Regions from separate parts of the Microbacterium sp. CCNWLW134 genome, predicted to be linked through region 1. Evidence: predicted binding sites of a transcription regulator. Region 1 holds the regulator's gene; the other holds the start of a gene.
What was found. The regulator HrcA, encoded in region 1, represses chaperone genes, less so after heat shock. The targets are predictions, from matches to a motif close to TTNGCACTCGNNNNNNNCGAGTGCNAA.
Positions count from the first base shown of each region.

Region 2: groES (co-chaperone GroES) is a predicted target of HrcA. The motif match lies at 4,967-4,993, and genes of this name have one in related genera.

Region 1 is NZ_JBAOJU010000001.1:1,443,220-1,451,002, forward strand. It holds gene V6S02_RS06850 (HIT domain-containing protein) at 1-347, opposite strand, end outside; gene V6S02_RS06855 (16S rRNA (uracil(1498)-N(3))-methyltransferase) at 371-1,099, opposite strand; gene dnaJ (molecular chaperone DnaJ) at 1,103-2,221, opposite strand; gene hrcA (heat-inducible transcriptional repressor HrcA) at 2,271-3,311, opposite strand; gene hemW (radical SAM family heme chaperone HemW) at 3,414-4,625, opposite strand; gene V6S02_RS06875 (DUF1990 family protein) at 4,628-5,278, opposite strand; gene lepA (translation elongation factor 4) at 5,289-7,136, opposite strand; gene V6S02_RS06885 (ExeM/NucH family extracellular endonuclease) at 7,360-7,783, shown strand, end outside.
Region 2 is NZ_JBAOJU010000001.1:367,559-375,341, forward strand. It holds gene V6S02_RS01730 (IniB N-terminal domain-containing protein) at 1-93, opposite strand, end outside; gene V6S02_RS01735 (LuxR C-terminal-related transcriptional regulator) at 215-2,749, opposite strand; gene V6S02_RS01740 (Hsp70 family protein) at 2,766-4,757, opposite strand; gene groES (co-chaperone GroES) at 5,072-5,380, shown strand; gene rarD (EamA family transporter RarD) at 5,522-6,484, shown strand; gene V6S02_RS01755 (SDR family oxidoreductase) at 6,488-7,237, opposite strand; gene V6S02_RS01760 (ABC transporter substrate-binding protein) at 7,424-7,783, shown strand, end outside.

The sequences.
Region 1 (7,783 bases):
CAGGCACGAAGCTCCTTCTCTTGCAGGCCCCCGGCGAGGACGTGCGCGTGCACGTGGAAGACCGTCTGTCCGGCGTTGGCGCCGGTGTTGAACACGAGGCGGTAATCGCCGTCGGCGTGCTGCGCCGCGAGCGATCCGGCCAGCGCGACCATTTCGCTCAGGAGTGCCGGGTCGCCTGCGGCGAGCTCCCCCACGTCGCGGTAGCGCTCGGTCTTGGGAATGACGAGCAGGTGCACGGGGGCCTGGGGGGCGATGTCGCGGATGGCAAAGACGTTCTCCGTCTCGGTGAGGATCTCTCCCGGGATGTCGCCGGTGAGGATACGGCTGAAGACCGACGGTTCGCTCATGGAGGAAGTCTACCGAGGGGCCGTCACCAGCGACCGAGGGCACCGCTGACGACGGCGATCGCTGCGGGACCCGCCGTCGAGGTGCGCAGGACGGATTCGCCGAGGCGACGGAGGGTCGCTCCGGCGTCTTCCAGCAGGGCGAGTTCCTGCGGGGTGATGCCTCCCTCGGGACCGACCACGAGCAGCAGGTCGCGGCTCGGCGAGGCAAGCCCGCTCAGCCGCTCGGACGCCGTCGGCTCGAGGACGACGACGAGGTCGCTGTCCGCACGCGCCGCGATCGCGGCCGTCGTGACCGGCTCGGACACGAGGGGAACCCAGGGCCGGTGGGCCTGCTTCGCCGCCTCCCGGGCGATCGTCTGCCACCGCTCCCGTCCCTTGGCCGCCTTGGCCGCGTCCCAGCGGGAGATGCTCCGCGCGGCTTGCCAGGGGATGATCTCGTCCACGCCGAGCTCGGTCGCTGCCTGAACGGCCAGTTCGTCGCGGTCGCCCTTGGCCAGGGCTTGGACCAGGACCACGCGAGGGGCAGGGGCGGCGATCTGCGATCTCGCCGACACCCGCACTGCCACCGACGACGGGGACACCGACTCGCAGGCGCCCTCGAGCCACACCCCGGCGCCGTCGCCGACGGTCACACTCTCACCGACGCGCACCCGCCGCACCGTGGCGGCGTGCTTCGCCTCGGCACCGGTCAGGGTCACGACGCCGCCGACGGGCGTCGTGGTCGCCTCGGAGGCCAGGAAGTGCAGGGGCACCGCTCAGCCGTTCCGGAAACGATCCCGGAGCTTGGCGAACAGGCCCTGGTGGAATTCGGAGAGGCGCGGCGGGGCGGGTTTGGTGCGCTTGGCGAGCTCTTCGATGAGGGCGCGCTCCCGGTGGTCGAGCCGTGTGGGGGTCACCACCTGCACGCCGACGCGAAGATCGCCGCGCTGCGAGCCGCGCAGCGGTGTGATGCCGCGCCCCTTGATGGTCAGCACGTCGCCGGACTGCACGCCGGCCCTCAGTTCGAGGTCGACCGGTCCGTCGAGCGAGTCGATCGTCGTGTGGGTGCCGAGGATCGCGTCGGGCATCGACACCTCGAGCGTCGCCAGCAGGTCATCGCCGTCGCGCGAGAACACCGGGTCGGGTGCGATGTTCACCTCGAGGTAGAGATCGCCGTTGGGTCCGCCGGCGGGGCCCACCTCGCCCGACCCGGGCAGTTGGAGACGCAGACCGCTCTCGACGCCCGCCGGTACGTCGATCGAGACCGTGCGGCGTGAGCGAACCCGCCCCTGCCCCTGGCAGGTGGCGCAGGGATACGGGATCGTCGTGCCGTACCCCTGGCACACCGAGCACGGCTGTGAGGTGACGACATTGCCGAGGAGGCTTCGGACCTGCCGCTGAACGTGGCCCGTGCCGTGGCAGATGTCGCACGTGACGGGTGAGGTGCCGGGTTGGCAGCACGATCCGGTGCACGTCTCGCACACCACGGCGGTGTCGACCTCGATGTCGCGGTGCACGCCGAACACGACGTCCTTGAGCTCGAGGTTGATCCGAACCAGCGCGTCTTGACCGCGTTCGCGCCGTGAGCGCGGCCGGGCACCGCGCGCCCCGCCGCCTCCTCCCCCGCCGAAGAAGGTCTCGAAGATGTCGCTGAACCCGCCGAACCCGCCGGCGGCTCCGCCGAAGGCGGTGTCGCCGCCGACGTCGTAGCGGGCGCGCTGGTCGGGGTCGCTCAGCACGTCGTAGGCGTGCGTGACGAGCTTGAACCGCTCCGCCGCGTCCTCACCGGGATTGACGTCGGGGTGCAGCTCTCGCGCCAGCCGTCGGTAGGCGCGCTTGATGTCGTCGGGGCTGGCGTCACGCGCCACACCGAGTACTTCGTAGTGGTCAGCCACTTTCACCTTCCTGCCGCGCCGGGCGCGGGGAGTCTGCGGAATGCTGTCGTCAGCGGGCGTTTTCGTCTTCGTCCAGGAGACGAGTGAGGTACCTCGCCACGGCCCGGACGGCCGCGAGGTTGGTCGGGTAGTCCATGCGGGTCGGTCCGAGCACGCCGACGCGAGCACGAGAGCCCGTCGCGTCGTAGTCGCTCGCGACGACGGACGCTTCGCTCAGGCCGAAGGGCTCGTTCTCGCGGCCGATGCTCGCCGCGAGGCCCTGATCGTCGGCGACCATCTCTCCCATGAGCCTCAGCAGTGTCACCTGCTCTTCGATGGCCTCCAGCAGCGGATAGATGCTGCCGCGGAAATCCGCTTCGCTGCGGGCGAGGTTGGCGCTGCCGGCGAGCACGAGTCGGTCCTGGCGGAAGCCGTCCAGTTCCTCCCCGATGACCCGGAGGATCGCCTGGAGCGCGGGGCCGTCGGGATCCCCGGGGGTCTCGCCCGCCTCGACGGCGGTCGCGACCCCGGCGACGCCCTCCCGCACCGGCACTCCGACGACGAGGTCGGAGACCCGGCCGCGGATCCGCTGCATCCGGTCCTCATCGATCTCCATTCCCGGGAACGCGAGTCGCTGCGAGACCCGGCCGGTGTCGGTGACGACGATGACCAGCACCTTCAGTGGGTCGAGGCGTACGAGCTCCACGTGGGAGACCGTCGCCCGCGCGAAAGACGGATACTGCACGATCGCGACGTGCCCGGTGAGGACCGTCAGAGCGCGCACCGTGCGGGCGAGCACTTCGTCGAGATCCGAGGGACCTTCCAAGAACGACGAGATGGCCGTCCGCTGGGCGGGGCTCAGAGGCCGGACCTGGGCGAGGTGATCGACGAAGACGCGGTAGCCCTTGTCGGTCGGGACCCGCCCCGACGACGTGTGCGGGGCGACGATGAGGTCTTCGTCTTCGAGCAGAGCCATGTCGTTGCGGATGGTGGCGGCGGACACGCCGAAGGCGTGACGCTCGACGATGGCCTTGCTGCCGACGGGTTCGCGCGTGTCGACGTAGTCCTGCACGATGGCGCGCAGCACCTGCAATCCGCGTTCGCTGACCATGACACCCCCTTCGTCGGCCTGCCGACACCCCTGGCACTCGTGGGATCCGAGTGCCAATTCTATCGGAACACCCTCGACGTCGGACGGCCGGATCACGGCATGTCAGGCCGTGAGCGTGCGAACGACGTGGTCGGCCAGGAGTCGGCCGCGCCGGGTCAGCCGCACCCGGTCGATGGTCTGAGGTTCGACCAGGCCGTCCGCCACGAGCCCCGGGAGGGCGGCATCTGCGCCCGGTGGGAGGGACGAGGTGGCCAGACCCTCGCGGGTGCGGACGCCGAGGAGAACCGCCTCGAGGAGCCGGGATGACGGTGACAGGACCTCGCGCCCCGCTGCGGGAGACAGGCCCTCGGCGAGCCGTTGGGCGTAGGCGGCCGGATGACGCACGTTCCAGAAGCGGGTTCCGGCGACATGGCCGTGCGCGCCGGGGCCGAACCCCCACCAGTCGCTGCCCCGCCAGTACGCGGCATTGTGGCGACAGCGATCGGCGGGGGTCCGAGCCCAGTTGGACACCTCGTACCACGACAGCCCCGCCCCGGTGAGCAGATCGTCTGCGAGCTCGTACATCTCCGCCTGCAGATCGTCGTCGGGGAGGGCGAGTTCCCCGCGTCGGATGCGGCGGGCCAGCGCCGTCCCCTCCTCGACGATGAGGGCGTAGGCGGAGAGGTGGTCGGGGTCGAGCGCGATCGCCGTCTCGAGCGAGACGCGCCAGTCGGCCAGTGATTCTCCCGGTGCGCCGTAGATCAGATCGATGCTGACACCGAGCCCGGCTTCGCGGGCGGCAGCCACGGCGGTGGCCACCGCGTCGGTGCGGTGCGAGCGATCCAGCGTCGCCAGCACAGGAGGAACAGAGGACTGCATGCCGATCGACAGCCTGGTCACCCCGGCCTCCGCGAGGCGGCGTGCGACCGCCTCGTCGACGGTGTCGGGGTTGGCCTCCACCGTCACTTCGGGCTCGATGGCCCCCGGAAACGCCGCACGCACGCCCTCGAGCATGCGCACGAGGTCGTCGGCGGGAAGAAGGGTGGGCGTGCCCCCGCCGAAGAACACCGTCTCGACCGGTCGCAGCCGCCCGGTCTCGGACAGCACGCGGCGGGCCAGCTCCACTTCGCGCAACAGAGTGTCGGCGTAGTCGTCCTGCTTGGCGCCGCGTAGCTCGGTGGCGGTGTAGGTGTTGAAATCGCAGTACCCGCAGCGCACCCGGCAGAAGGGGACGTGGAGATAGGCGCCGAAGGGCACCGCCGGGTCGATGACCGTGCCGGCCGGCAGCGAGCCGTCGGCCGGGGCGGGTTCACCGAGGGGAAGCGCGGCTCCCACGCTCAGGCGGGGGTGGCGTACAGCGGAGAGATGGCACGCAGGTAGCGGGTGAACAGTTCGCGGCGGCGGCGCCGCGTGAGGGCGGGGAAGAGCCGATAGAGCAGCGCCTGCGGTGCGTCGAAGGCGCGAACCGTGAACCAGACTTCGTCGTTGTCGTGCCAGTCGAGCATGAACGATTCCTCGCCGCTGACGACCGACCCCTGCACCGTGCCGAGGGCGAAGCCGATGCGGCGGGGTTCCTCGACCGCGAAGATCACCCGCAGTTCGCCGTCGGCGCGCATTCCCGCGACCCGACCCCCCAGGTGCACGGTCGCGCCGGCGGTGACGAAGGGGGTGCCGTCGGAGTCGTAGCGCTGCTCGACTTCGAGCTTGCTCGGAGCGATGGGAGCGCCGTTCTCATCGAAGCTCACGCCGGCGTACATCGGGCCGGCGGCGGGGCGGACGTCGGTCAGCTCCAACCCGGCTCCGCGCTGCGCACTCCACGAGAGCAGCGACTCGCCGGCGGCGCGGAAGCGCTCCTCGCCGCTGCCGATCCGCCACGATTCCTCCGCCGGGATGCTCCGCTCCGGCGGGAAGTGCATGAGATCGGCGGCCTGGGTGGCCCCGACGGCGGCATAGTCGACCGTGTCATCCCTGAAGGTTCCGCGGCGCATGGCTGACAGCCTACTTCTGCTTCCCCTCGACATCCCCCGAGAGCGCGGCGATGAAGGCCTCCTGCGGCACCTCGACGCGGCCCACCATCTTCATGCGCTTCTTGCCCTCCTTCTGCTTCTCGAGCAGTTTGCGCTTGCGGGTGATGTCACCGCCGTAGCACTTGGCCAGCACGTCCTTACGGATGGCGCGGATGTTTTCGCGCGCGATGATCCGGGCGCCGATCGCGGCCTGGATCGGCACCTCGAACTGCTGACGCGGGATGAGCTTGCGCAGTCGTTCGGTCATCATGGTGCCGTAGGCGTACGCCTTCTCCCGGTGCACGATCGAGCTGAAGGCATCCACCTTCTCGCCCTGGAGCAGGATGTCGACCTTCACGAGGTCTGCGGTCTGCGACCCGGCGGGCTCGTAGTCCAGGCTCGCGTAGCCCTGCGTGCGGCTCTTGAGGTGGTCGAAGAAGTCGAAGACGATCTCACCGAGGGGCATGTTGTAGCGAAGCTCCACCCGGTCTTCGCTGAGGTAGTCCATACCCAGCAGTGCTCCGCGGCGGGACTGGCAGAGTTCCATCACGGTTCCCACGTAGTCCTTCGGCAGCAGGATGCCGACCTTCACGATGGGCTCGGACACCTCCGCGACCCGGCCGTCGGGGTACTCGCTGGGGTTCGTCACCGAGATGGTCTCGCCGGTGTCGGTGTGCACCTCGTACGTGACGGAGGGGGCGGTGGTGATGAGGTCGAGCCCGAACTCGCGCGAGAGCCGCTCGGTGATGATTTCCAGGTGCAGCAGGCCCAGGAATCCGCAGCGGAAACCGAAGCCGAGCGCTACGGAGGTCTCGGGCTCGTACTGCAGCGAGGCGTCGGAGAGCTTCAGTTTGTCCAGGGCCTCGCGAAGCTCGGCGTAGTCGCTGCCGTCGATCGGGTAGATGCCGGAGAACACCATCGGCTTCGGGTCGGTGTAGCCGGGGAGGGCCTCGGTGGCAGGCTTGCGCTGATCGGTGATCGTGTCGCCGACCTTGGACTGCCGGACGTCCTTGACGCCGGTGATGAGATACCCCACCTCCCCGACACCGAGGCCGCGGGTCGGAATCGGCTCGGGGCTGGACACCCCGATCTCGAGCAGCTCGTGCGTGGCCCGGGTCGACATCATCTGGATGCGCTCGCGGGGCTGGAGCTTGCCGTCGATCATCCGGACGTAGGTGACCACGCCGCGGTAGGCGTCGTAGACGGAGTCGAAGATCATCGCGCGGGCCGGAGCGTCGGCGTTCCCCTGCGGTGCGGGGATCTGCTCGACGATGCGGTCGAGGAGCTCCTCGACGCCCGCGCCGGTCTTGCCGCTGACCCGCAGCACGTCATCGGGGTCGCCGCCGATGAGTCCCGCGAGCTCCGCGGCGTACTTCTCGGGGTCGGCGGCGGGAAGGTCGATCTTGTTGAGCACGGGGATGATGTGGAGGTCGTTCTCCAGTGCCAGGTAGAGGTTGGCGAGGGTCTGGGCCTCGATCCCCTGTGCGGCATCGACGAGCAGGATCGCGCCCTCGCACGCGGCCAGTGACCTGCTCACCTCGTAGGTGAAGTCGACGTGACCGGGGGTGTCGATCATGTTGAGGGCGTAGGTGCCGGCATCGGTGGCCCAAGGCATCCGCACCGCCTGGCTCTTGATCGTGATGCCGCGCTCGCGCTCGATGTCCATCCGATCCAGGTACTGCGCGCGCATGTCGCGATCGGAGACGACGCCGGTGATCTGCAGCATGCGGTCGGCCAGGGTGGATTTGCCGTGGTCGATGTGGGCGATGATGCAGAAGTTCCGGATGAGCTCGGGCGGAGTCGCACTGGGCTCGAGGGGCTGGAGGGCGCGCGGGGACATATTCCCTCGATTCTACGGGCGACCAGCCGGCCGCCTGCGCCGCCGGAGAAGAGGAGCGGATGCCGGTGGCAGCCGCCCTCGCACGAAGTGTCACGTGGAGTTTCCACAGGCGTCATCCACGCGATCGGGAATTCGGTAAGGATCGAACGGCGTGCCCCCGGACGATGGTCTCGTCGTGCTCGGGACGCTGTTCGTCTGTGCATACGAAACCAGGAGAGTGTCTGTGACCGTGACATCCGGTGCCCTATCCCCCACGCCACGCCGACCGAGACGAAGGGCCCGGACGCTCGGCGTCGGTCTCCTCTCGGGAGCCCTCGCCCTGAGTGGTGCGGGTCTCGCCCTGCCCGCGCAGGCCGCGGTGAGCGTGGACGCCACCGTCCTCATCAACGAGGTCTACGGCGGCGGCGGCAACAGCGGCGCGGCGTTCAACCGCGACTTCGTCGAGCTGGTCAACACCGGCGACACCGCCGTCGACCTCGGGTCGTGGAGCGTGCAGTACGCGTCCGCCGGGGGCGACAGCTGGCAGGTCACTCCGCTGACGGGGACGACGATCCAGCCGGGTGGGAAGGTGCTCGTCGGTCAGGCGACCGGAAGAGACACTGCCCTCCCCGGGTTCGACGCCGATGTCGAGGGGACCATCGCGATGT
Region 2 (7,783 bases), 1.1 Mb from region 1:
GGCGTCATATTCAGCTGCTGCGTCAGGATCGTTCAGCAGGCTCAAAATGAACTCGATAAGGGCGTCGGCGATGGTCGCCAGCGGGGTAGTCATAAGTCGGCTCCTGTCTCTGCGAGACTCTTTTCAGAGGCTATGCGTTGGTCTTCGGTCTGGAATCGGGGGTTAGCCCGAAAAGTCGTGGGGGTACTACGGGGTTCCCCCGATAGGCGACGGCTCATCCGGCCGCCCCCAGGGTGACGCGCAGTTTCGCGATGAGATCCGACCGCGAGGTGGCACCCAAGCGCCGCTTGATCTGCGCCATGTGGTGTTCCGCCGTCCGCGGCGAGATGAAGATCTCCTTGCCGATCTCGGCATAGGTCTTCCCCTGCAGGACGAGCTCGGCGACTTCGCGCTCGCGCTCGCTCAGAAGACTCGGTGCGGCCGTGCGGGACGGAGCCGTGGGGGACTCTCCCTCGCTCGTGCGCGGCGCCTCGCGAGGATGCAGTTCGCGCGCGCAGGCGAGCAGGCGCGAACTGACCTTCCGGTCGTCGGAGCGGCGCGAGCCATGTCCGGCAAGTCGTGCGCCGTCCCAGGCGAGGCCGACGGAGGCGAGCCCTCGGGCCGCATCCTCCACCGCGTCCGCGTCGACTTGTCCTGCGAGCACCGAGGTCCAGACGCGGCCGGCATGCGACATCTTCGCGGCGAGCGGGTTGCGTCCCGATGCCGCGACGAGCGCCCGCGCGTGAGGAGCGAGGTCGTCGGGGTGGTTGAGCATGATCCCGCGCTGGATGCCGGCCCAATGCAGCGGAGCCGACCAGAGCGACGGCTCGCCCAGGTCGGCGAGGAGAGCGAGACCGCGATCGAAGGCGGCTTGCGTCCAGTGCGTATCGCCCAGACGTGCGGCCACGATCACCAGCTCGCCGAGGGGCAGCAAGAGGTAGAGGTCGATCTCGGGTCGCGTCGCGCGCGACTTCACCGACGCCCACGTCGCCTCGAGAGTCGGGGTGTCGTCGTACCGACGTGCGAGCCCGACCGCGATCGCGGAGGCGATCAGATCATCGCGCGGCGACAGGCGGCTGCCCTGGGTCGCCGCTGTCAGCAGCGCCCGCGCCTCGGCGGGCTGCTCCCGCTGCAGCGCGACCCAGGCGTTCCACAATTGGAGGTGCGGAAGCCAGCGGGCGCCTCCCTGCCGCGCGCGCAGTGCGTCATCGAGGACGGCGTGTGCAGCGGTGACATCACCCAGTCCGACGGCCACGATGGCAGCCACCACCGCCGGCAGCTCGGTGGTCGGAGATGCGTCGTGGCCGGCATTCGCCAACTCCGACGCTCGCCGGAGATCGTCGAGGGCGCTGCGGGAGTGCGACGCCTGCAGCGAGGCACGCAGCCCCCGTGCCCACAGCTGCATCGCCACGCCGTTCGCCGATGGCGCCGAGCCGGCCGCGCCCGAGGCATCCGGCGCCGGATCCCCGTTCTGAGCGACCGACCCAGCGCCTGCCGCCGTGACCAGAGCTCTCGTCTTGGCCGCGGGGGAGAGCGGGGGGACGGCGAGGTAACTCTGATGCGCGAGCGACATCAGTCCGCGGTCCGCCCAGGTGGCGGCGACCGCGTCGGCGAGGAGATCATGGTCGGAGGGAGAGAGGGTGGACCCGTCGCCGTCGCCGTCGCGGGCGAACTCGTCGAGAAGGGCACCCGCCGCGTCGACGTCGCCCGCGGCCCACAACGCGTGCGCGTGCGACGCGGCGAGGACGCGTGAGTCGGAGCCGCAGCGGATCGCGTACTCGAAGAGGGTCACCGCCAGCCGCGGATCCCGACCCACCTCGCGGCGAGCGCGGGCGGCGAGACGATCGCCCAGGAGCGAATCGACGATGCCGTCGAGGCTCGTCGCGATATCGGAGCCGGGAACGAGGTCGAGGGTCCCGGCCTCGACGAGATCGACCAGCCGATCGACCGGCACGCTGGCACGGGCGGTCATCGCCACGACAGGAGCGGGCCGGCCGTTGTGCAGTAGCAGACCCTCGGCCTGTCCCTCGGCCGAGAGCTCGGCCTGCGCCTCGCGGTCATCGCCCTCCGTGTCGCTCACGCCCAGGCTCAGCGACTCGATCCGGCGCCGAAGACGCGGCGAGACGGTATCGAGGCGGTGGCTGATCCGGCGCATCAGCGCGCGGGTCACATCGGCGTGGGCCTCGTCGTCCCCGCAGTCCCGCCCGTCGTAAGCGAGTGCGGCGTGCGCCTGCGCGCACTCGAACACCAGCCAGGCGATGCCGCCGGTCGCGCCGAGGATGCGTTCCTCGCACTCCACCGAGGCGTCGGGAAGGAGCTCGCGCAGCTCGGCGAGGGTCACCTCGCCGAGGAGGATCGCGGGCGCATTGCGCTCGACAGCGCGCGTCAGCTCGAGGAGCTCCGAAGGAGCCGGCCAGGAGCGGTACGCGATCACCACGGCCGCATCAGGGCGGTGGACGCGATCGATCAGCTGGGACAGACGTGCCGGGTCGAGCGTGTGGGCGTCATCGACCAGGAGCGCGACGTCGTCGGGGACCGTCGAGATGCGATCGCGTGCGGACAGCAGCCTGACCGGCCGGTCTTCGGCTTCGAGCTGGGCGTGGAGGAAGCGGAGGGCGTCGGTCTTTCCCGAGCCGGAACTCCCCACGATGGCGGCGCGGACCGGACGGTCCGTCGCGACGATGGCGTGCAACGCGGTCAGCGCGTGGAGTGCACGAGGCATCATCGAGGCGGTCCGGTTGTCCGACGAACTGTTCAGCAGAGTCGTCATCGGAGAGCTCACCGGGTCAGGCGGGGTTGTCGGGACTCGGGGTGGACTCGGCGGGCGGAGATTCCGCCGGTGGGTCGGGTTGCGGCGCTTGCGTCTGAGTGACCTCAGGCGCGGGCGTTGTCTCCGTCGGCGTCGGGTCCGGCGTGGTCTCGGTCGGCGTCGGGTCCGGCGTTCCGGTGTCGGTCGGCGTCGGGTCCGGCGTTCCGGTGTCGGTGGGTGTCGGGTCCGGCGTTCCGGTGTCGGTGGGTGTCGGGTCCGGCGTTCCGGTGTCAGTCGGCGTCGGATCCGGTTCGTTGGTCGGATTGGTTGTGGGGTTGCTCGTCGTCGGGTTCGACGTCGGAGGCGTCGTGCTCCCGCCGCCGCTCGACTGCGAGGGCTTCGGCGACGACGGCTTACCCGAGGTCGGCGACTGGGTCGCGGCCGGCTTCGGGTCGGGCGGCCGCACCGCGGCGTTGCGCTCGGCCGCCTGCTTGCGCTGGTTGGTGGCCTTCGGCTTCGACTGGCTCGAGCCCCGATCCTGCTTGGCCTGGGGTGCCTGCGGCTGCGGGCCGGCGGCGACCGGGTCGGACGTCGGAAGATCAGCGGCAGCCGCCGGCGACGGCGTGAGCTCCACGTCGACCCATTCGCGCAGATTCTCGGTCGACGCGGTGGTGTCGAAGGTGCCCGCACCCAGCCCCCCGGCGCTGGCGAAGACCAGGCCCGTGGCGATGGCGAGGGCGCCCGCTCCGGCCGCGGCGACGGCGGGCACGCGCTGGTACCAGCGACGCGCCGCCCTCTGCTCGGCCGGACCCTTGGGGTCGAACAGGGCGAGGTCGGTCGTGGCGGCAGCCGCGGCATCCGTCGTCGCCAACGCACCCGCAGCGCCGACTGCAGCCCCTGCGGGAACGAGCGCGAGCGTCGTTGCCGACTCCTCCGCCGTGACAGGCACGAGGGCGCGGGCGGCGCCCAGGGCGATGGAGGACTTCGGGTCGGCGTCGATCGCGATCGGTCGGTCGAGACGCTCGGACAGGCGCTCGGCCACGAGCGGGATCCGGGAGGAACCGCCGATGAGGAGGACGCTCTCCAGGGCCTCGGGCTCGAGACCGGCCGAGTCGAGCCCGTCTTCGAGGGTGTCGATCGTGCGCTCGATCGAGCCGTCGATCATCTCCTCGAACTCCTGGCGCGTGAGGCGCACGCTCGTCGCCCCGGAGGGGAGCAGCACCGGCACGGTGACGTCGGAGTCGAACGAGAGGGCTTCCTTGGCCTCGACGCACTCGCGGCGCAGCTGCGCCAACGCGAGACGGATGTCGGGGTCGGCGTCGTTGAGGTCGGCTTCGGCGACACCCGAGGAGCGCAGGACATGACGGAACACGGCGTCGTCGAAGTCCGCGCCGCCGAGGTTGTCGATCCCGACCGGGATGCCCACGGGAGCGAAGGAGCCGTCGGCGCTCTTGCGCAGGATGACGGAGTCGAAGGTGCCGCCGCCCAGGTCGTAGACGGCGAGAGCCTGCCCGGCCGCCATCACCCGACCGGACTCGTAGTGACGGGCCGCCGCTTCGGGCTCGGTGATCAGGTGCACGTCCTTGACGCCCAGCTTGTCGAGCGCCGACAGGATGAGGCCGATGCGGTGGGGACCCCACGCCGTGGGGTGCGTGAGCATCACCGCGGCGGGGCGGGAGCCTTCGCGCTCGACGACCGCGTCGACGACGGCCGCGACGGTGTGCGCCCACAGCTTCTCTGCCGGGATCGACCGTCCGCCGGCGACCACCGGAACATCGTCGCCGATGCTGCGCTTGAACTCGCGCACGAGCCGCTCGGGCTGTGTGATGCCACGACGCTCGGCGGCGTCTCCGATCAGGAGTTCGCCGTCGTCGGCGACGAACACCACCGTCGCGGCGCTGTCATTGCGTCGTCCCAGCGGGAACGGTGCCGCGACGATGCTGCCGTCGGGCGCGGTCCGCGCGGTTGCCGCAGCGATCCGCGTCGTTCCGACGTCGATCCCCAAAAAATACGTAGCCCCAGTAGCCAAGATCTCATCTCCCCCAAGAGAGTCGATTCCGGAACCTCCCCAGGTTCCGCCCCAATTCGACTCTATTTGCCGCGTTGTTCGTCACTGAGTGGTCTCAGCTGTGAGAGCGGCGTCCCACCTCGGATGATACACACCTCCTCGGACCTCCGGTAGGTGGCGGGCGACCGTTTCCCCGTGCGTCGCGACCTGCTACTGTGCACGCCCCGAATCTGGCACTCACGTTGCGGGAGTGCCAACGGTTTGCCTACACTGGATTAGCACTCTCAAGGTGTGGGTGCTAACCAGTCTTCATCTCAAGAAAGAAGAGGTAGACCGTGACGGTTTCCACTCAGGTTTCCATCAAGCCGCTCGAGGACCGCATCGTCATCAAGCAGGTCGAGGCCGAGCAGACCACCTCGAGCGGTCTGGTCATCCCCGACACCGCCAAGGAGAAGCCCCAGGAGGGCGAGGTCGTGGCCGTGGGCCCCGGCCGCATCGACGACAACGGCAACCGGATCCCGCTCGACGTCGCCGTCGGCGACCGCGTGATCTACTCCAAGTACGGCGGCACCGAGGTCAAGTTCGGTGCGGACGAGTTCCTCGTCCTCTCCGCTCGCGACGTGCTGGCGGTCGTCGTCCGCTGAGTCCATCTCGGCGACACACTCCACGGGGGTCGGATGCTTCGGCATCCGGCCCCCGTTTCGTGTGTGCGCACGACATCGAACAGGCCACGGATGACCGATCGGCCCGACATCCGCGCCACCACCCGCGCGTAGGCTGAGCCGGTGACGCGTGAGACGACCGAGACGACCGGGGGTGTCGCCCCACCCGCGGATCCGACGCGGGAACGCACTCTCGGCGCCGTGTACGCGCTCGCGGCCTACCTCATCTGGGGTTTCCTGCCGCTCTACTTCCTCCTGCTCGAACCGACAGGCGCGTTCGAGGTCGTCGCCTGGCGCATCCTGCTGTCGCTGCTGTTCTGCGCGCTGCTGCTCGCGGTCACGCGTGGCTGGGGGAAGTTCCTCGTCATCCTGCGCACCCGGCGACTGCTGCTGTGGACGGCGGTCGCCGGCATCCTCATCTACATCAACTGGCAGGTGTTCCTGATCGCGGCCCTCACCGGGCACGTGATCGAGACGAGCCTGGGGTACTTCATCAATCCGATCGTCACCGTGCTGCTCGGTGTCGTGGTGCTGCGCGAGCGCCTGCGGACCACGCAGTGGATCGCGCTCGCGATCGCCGCCGTCGCCTGCATCGTCATCGCGGTCGGCTACGGCGCCTTCCCGTGGATCGCGCTCTCTCTGGCGTTCTCGTTCGGCCTGTACGGCCTGGTGAAGAAGCAGATCGGCCCCTCCGTCGACGCCGTGAGCGGACTCACCCTCGAAACCCTCTGGCTGACGCCCGTCGCCCTCGTTGTGCTCGTGAGCGTCGGGCTCACCTCGGGCATCACGATGGGCACGGCGGGCGTCTGGCACGCCGTGCTGCTGTCGCTGGCGGGCGTCGTGACCGCCACACCCCTCCTCTTCTTCGCCGCCGGCGCGCGGCGCGTCCCCCTCAGCCTGATCGGTCTGCTGCAGTTCGTCGCGCCGATCCTGCAGTTCCTCACCGGTACGTTCCTCCTGGGCGAGCCGATGCCGCTCGAGCGCTGGATCGGCTTCAGCCTCGTCTGGATCGCCCTCATCGTGCTGACCGTCGACTCGATCCGTCATGCCCGCCGCGGAGTGTCGGATGTCGGCGCGGTGACGTGAGGGTCACGCGAGCCAGTCGCTCAGCCGGGTCGGCGCGATCCACGCGTCCCGCCCGGGGAGCAGCTCGCTCCGGTCGATGACGGCGCCGAAGTAGAGCGCACGCGGGTCGGCGACGACGGGTCGGTCGTCGCCGGTCGCCGCAAGGCAGCGCGCGACGAAATCGGCGAGGGGCATCACCTCCGGCCCGGCGATCTCGGCGGCGCCGCCCGACGGCGACTCGTCCACGAGACCTGCGAGCACAGCGGCGACGTCGTCGCCCGCGATCGGCTCGACCTCCACGTCGGCGACGCGCGCGTCATCCGTCCCTCCGGCGCGCGCCTGCGCGCCGATCTGCGCACCGAACTCGAAGAACTGCGTCGCCCTCACGATCGAGAAGGGCACCCCCGAGTCGCGCAGGATCGCCTCGCCGTGCGCTTTGGCCCGGTAGAAGGGGATCGGCTGCGGGATCCGTTCGGTTCCCACCGCCGACAGGGCGACGTGATGGATGACGCCCGCGCGCGACTCCGCTGCGACGAGAGTGCGCGTGGCGAGGTCGAAATGCCGCCACACCGCATCGGGGTCGTAGGTGCGGGGTTTGGACACATCGATGACGACGGATGATCCGGCGAGGGCGTCGTCCACGCCCGTCCCCGTGACGAGGTCGACTCCGGTGGAGGGGGAGGCCGCACACGCCTCGTGCCCGTCGGCCCGCAGCCGCGCCATCACCTTGCGTCCGATGAGGCCGGTGCCGCCGACGACCGTGATGCGTGCCACGGGTGTCATCCTCCACCCTGTTGTGCGATTCGCGACCTCTTTTCGCACAGTGCCGCCGGGAGCCTGCGCAAGCGTTACAGATCGTTAACGAACGGCAACATTGGCGAGACGGGATCGCGATTAGGTTTATCCCACTGGAAGCGGCTTTCCCGAGCCGTTTCGCACCCTTACACAGCAAGGAGCAACATGAGCGTCTTCACTCGCTCGCGCAAGCGCACCGTCCTCGGTGCCGTCGCGCTCGCAGGCGCCAGCGCCCTCGTCCTCGCCGGATGTTCCGGCGGCGGTGGCGACACCGGCGGCGACAGCGCTGAGCCGTCAGCCGCGGCACCCGGCGAAGAACTCGCCCTCAAGATCGGTACGGCCCTGCCGCAGACCGGTAACCTCGCCTTCCTCGGCCCGCCGGAAGAAGCCGGTGTCGGCTACGCCGCCTCGCAGATCAACGAAGTCTCCGAAGAGACCGGTCTCACCATCGACGTCGTCTACGGCGACTCGGGCGACACTGACAACAAGGCCTACGAGACCGAGATCCCCCGCCTCCTCGGCGAG